Regions from separate parts of the Shimazuella sp. NTD247 genome, predicted to be linked through region 2. Evidence: a T-box and tRNA genes for the amino acid it is inferred to sense, from the RefSeq annotation. Region 2 holds a T-box; the other holds one or more tRNA genes.

The links. The T-box of region 2 lies ahead of leuS (leucine--tRNA ligase). A T-box ahead of a tRNA ligase gene usually reads a tRNA of that ligase, here a tRNA-Leu.
Region 1: it has a tRNA-Leu gene. The T-box ahead of leuS (leucine--tRNA ligase) is inferred to sense a tRNA for this amino acid. The anticodon was not compared.

Annotation. Positions count from the first base shown of each region.
Region 1 covers NZ_JCAJZU010000006.1:117,539-119,803, reverse strand. Annotated here, with positions in the region: gene AC5WOC_RS15675 (DnaD domain protein) at 1-1,142, shown strand, start outside; tRNA gene AC5WOC_RS15670 (tRNA-Phe) at 1,207-1,282, shown strand; tRNA gene AC5WOC_RS15665 (tRNA-Gly) at 1,286-1,360, shown strand; tRNA gene AC5WOC_RS15660 (tRNA-Leu) at 1,375-1,462, shown strand; gene AC5WOC_RS15655 (hypothetical protein) at 2,181-2,265, shown strand, end outside.
Region 2 covers NZ_JCAJZU010000002.1:590,511-592,775, reverse strand. Annotated here, with positions in the region: gene AC5WOC_RS07600 (hypothetical protein) at 1-104, opposite strand, end outside; gene AC5WOC_RS07595 (hypothetical protein) at 264-545, opposite strand; T-box leader at 677-895, shown strand; gene leuS (leucine--tRNA ligase) at 956-2,265, shown strand, end outside.

The sequences.
Region 1 (2,265 bases), on a different contig from region 2:
CTCATACATATTTGTTTAAATTATTATCGATCTCACACAATCAACTTTTAGAGGCAAGGTATCAATTAGAAGGCGCAGGACTTTTAAGAACATTCGAAAAAAATGGTCAAACAGAAGGAAATTATTTGGAGTATCAAGTAATCTCTCCTCTCGCCCCTTTGACTTTTTTTCAGACGAGGCCTTTGGCTGTTCAATTGCAGCAACAATTAGGATTAGAAGAATACCAATTGATTAAAAATCAAGTATGGCAAGAAGAAAAAGGGTTAACAAGTGTAGATTTGACAAAGACATTTCAAGAAGTATATGGTCAAACAGCTGCTACCATATCTGTTACTCAGCCAGTGCAAACTGCCTCAAAGAAAAGGCCCCCTGTGATCGATTTTGGGTTTGTTCGTTCCCGCTTGGCTACTACCATAAAACCATCCAACTGGACTCCCCAATTGGAATCAGAATTAAAACAAGCTTGTTATTTGTTTAAATTAGATGAAACGGCACTTATTAAATCGATTCAAAATCCAGAAGTTTCCATTGGCGGAGATGTAAATTTAGAAAAGTTGTTTCATCATTTGAATAGCAACTTATATCCTATAAAAGCTGTGAGTCAACCGATTGTTCCAGCAGAAAACGAGATGACTCTTACTCCGTCAGAACTGACTGCAAAAGAGAAACACTTTCAATTACTAGAACGTATTTCTCCGTTTGAACTTTTGGCTCATTATCAAGGTGGAGCAGCAGTTCCAAAAAGTGAAATGAATCTTATCCAGTCATTGCTCACCCATTATCAATTACCATCACCAGTAGTGAATGTATTGCTTGATTATGTGATGATCAAGTGTGATCGAAAGTTACCAAAAGCATATGTAGAGAAGATTGCCTCTCATTGGAAACGTTTGAATATTGAGACGTCAGAGCAGGCTAGAAATCAAGCGTTGAAAGAACATATGAAGCAAATTACTCCACAAGAAAACAGTACAAAAGCAAGAAGAAAACCGAGCATAAAAAAATTACCGAAAACAATAGCCCGTGAAGTGTTGGAACCGACTTTTACAGATGAGGAATTACAAGGGACATATGAGGATATACAAGCTACGATGAGATTTTTACGATCAACAGAAAATCAGGTATTGCACAACAAAGAGTAGCATGTTATAATAACTTTTGTCAGCTCGAAATGCCTTAATACATAAGGATTACAGATTCCTTGATGGCTCGATAGCTCAGTCGGTAGAGCAGAGGACTGAAAATCCTCGTGTCGGCGGTTCGATTCCGTCTCGAGCCACCAGTTGCGGAAGTGGCTCAGTGGTAGAGCATCGCCTTGCCAAGGCGAGGGTCGCGGGTTCGAATCCCGTCTTCCGCTCCAACTTTTACTGCCTTGCCGGGGTGGCGGAATAGGCAGACGCACAGGACTTAAAATCCTGCGGTGGGTTACACCGTGCCGGTTCAAGTCCGGCCCTCGGCACCATACATAAAAAAGAAGTCGTCCCATTTTGGGAGGCTTCTTTTTGTATATTTGGATTCCATGAATAGTAGAGCAATCTTATAACATTGCGGGCGAGAAAACCCACGGTTTAAATCGTGGGTTAAAAGCGAGCGTTGAACGAGGGTAAGGAATTTTCCTTCCCTTTGGAAAAAAGCAAATTTACAAACAAACATTCCCATGGTAATATATGCATAGTCGTGACAGACGAAAACCAAGTTTGCTCGCGGTAAAGAAGAAATCAACAAACATAAACCGTGGGGCGTATGGGGTTAGCTTGGTAATGAAATAGTCATGAGGCTATCGTCCCAAGAATCCAACGGCTTTAGCCGTATGGAGTTGTCAAATTGGAAAAATAACGATGTCTATATATGGTACTCATAAAATCCGATTTATGACTGTTTAGGTTCTATTCCTTTTTAAAGAGTTACTCTACATGCTGTGAAATTCAGCGTGGAACCATTCGTGTTAAAAAAAGAGTAGTATGTTCGTTGAAAGATATCTCATCTTTTATTAGAATTTTTCTAAAAAAGCATTACAGCAATTGATAAGAAATTTGAGCAAAAGATAGATGTTAAAATAAAAACATCAAAACGATACTGCAAGTTCTACTTGAGGATAGAATTTATAGATTGAAACACATGGATAAAAAGATATGTGTGATTGATAGGAATTTATACTTAATGATTGGGAGTGAAAATCAATGAGAAAAGTAATTTTGTATATGCATACATCACTAGATGGTTGTGTAGAAGGATCAAGTGAATGGGACATCAGTTGGGTTTTCT
Region 2 (2,265 bases):
GATTCAAGCTGATCAATTGCTTCCTGCACGCTCAACTTAGGATCACATGCAGTCTTGATGTTCTCAATCGTAAGCCTTACGTTCGTCTTGATGTCAACTGGCATTTTCTCTCCAGTGATCGTAGGTTGGATGATATTCTGGTCATCCACTTGAAGTATAGCATAGTCTCGTTTTAATAGTTTAATTTTTAAATAGTAGAGGTGTCCAAGTCATTAAGGGATGTTTAAATATTTGAGGACGCTGGTTGCCCAAGGCCCTTTCGATCACTTGATATTCTTCAGATGAGGAATGACTGACTTGAGCTGTTCCATACAAATGTGGATACGCTCAGCATCGTTTGCCCTGAGAGCATCGATCGCACTGTTGATGTTGACAATGACAGAATACTGACCAAACTTGCTGTCAACAATCTCCTTGGGACACGATAGGAAGACTGTCTTAGCAGAGTCGAGCTGGTCAGCAGCATCGGCTCGCTTATCATTGTTAATAGCGTTCTGCAGGTGTGTAATCACATTCTGGATCTTTTCAGCAGTAGTGTTACCCATTTTTCCTCCAGTGATCGAAAATTGTGTAATTTTAACATCATCTATTTTCGCATAATTCACAAAGGAATACTATTGCAAATTTCAATGTTCTTGACATTGGCGAAAAAGCAGGGCATAATGATGGCAACATCTATGAAGCTAAGATGGAGAGTAGTAGCTAAATTCACTCAGCTTAGAGAGTTGGCATTCTGGTGCAAGCCAACCTGAGGGAAATGTGAACTCGCTTCATCGCTCCAAAGGGGAACAGAAGTAACCTTTGGCGTATACCTACGTTACAGGTTTGAGCCGAGTGCTATATACATAGCACTAATTAGGGTGGTACCGCGGGAATACAACCTCTCGTCCCTAGCAACCTGCTAGTGGCTTGAGGTTTTTATTTTTTCGAAGTTGAAGAAGAAAGGTTGATTGGCATGAAGGAGTATGCGCATCGGGAGATAGAAGCAAAGTGGCAAGCATACTGGGAAGAAAATGCATTACATAAGACAGATGAAGATCAGACGAAGCCCGCTTATTATGCATTGGAACAGTTTCCATATCCATCGGGAGACGGTCTTCACATGGGGCATGTTCGAGTCTATTCCATTGGAGACGTTATCGCTCGTTTTCGTAGAATGAATGGTTATCGTGTGCTTCATCCCATGGGTGCAGATGCATTTGGACTACCAGCGGAAAATGCGGCTATTCAACGAGGAATTAATCCCAGAGAGTGGACGCTTAATAATATGGAACGAATTCGAAAAGAACAGTCTCTGCTCGGTGGTTCGTATGATTGGGACCGCTACGTAGGAACGTGTCTGCCAGATTATTATCGTTTTACACAGTGGCTGTTTTTATTGTTTTATGAACGTGGACTGGCGTACCGTAAGGAAGCATCGGTAAACTGGTGCCCAAGTTGTAATACCGTGCTGGCCAACGAACAGGTAGAAGATGGGAAATGTTGGCGGTGTGGAACAGAAGTGATCAAGAAGGAGCTAGTTCAATGGTTCCTGCGGATTACGGATTATGCTGAACGGTTGCTTGAAGGATTAGACACCTTACCAAAATGGCCAGATAAAATCAGAACAATGCAGCGCAACTGGATTGGAAAGAGCAAAGGGGCAAACGTCACTTTTTCTTTGCCGTCTGTAGGAGAAGAAGTAAGTGTATTTACTACACGTCCTGACACACTCTACGGTGTTACCTATATGGTGTTGGCTCCAGAGCATCCACTCGTTCCTAAGTTGATTGCTGGGAATGAAAAAGAACAAGAGATACTTTCCTTTATTCATACGATGCGAAATAGCACCGAACTTGAACGTACGGCGACGGATGTGGAAAAATTAGGGTACGACACAGGAGCAAAAGCAATTCATCCGTTGACAGGTGAGGAAATACCGATCTGGATCGCTAATTATGTGTTATTTGATTATGGGACAGGAGCAGTCATGGGTGTACCAGCTCATGATGAGCGCGATTTTGTATTTGCGAAAAAGTATAACTTGCCAATTAAAGTAGTAGTGCAACCGGAAGGCGAGCAGATGGTCGAGCCTTTAACTGAGGCATACACAGGAATAGGGAAACTCGTTTCCTCTGATATTTTTGATGGAGTAGAAAACCAACAAGCGATTACTGCTATTGCTGATCATTTGGATCGTATTCACAAAGGCGGCAGCGTCGTCAACTATCGTTTGCGTGATTGGCTTATTTCCAGACAACGTTACTGGGGTACCCCGATTCCAAT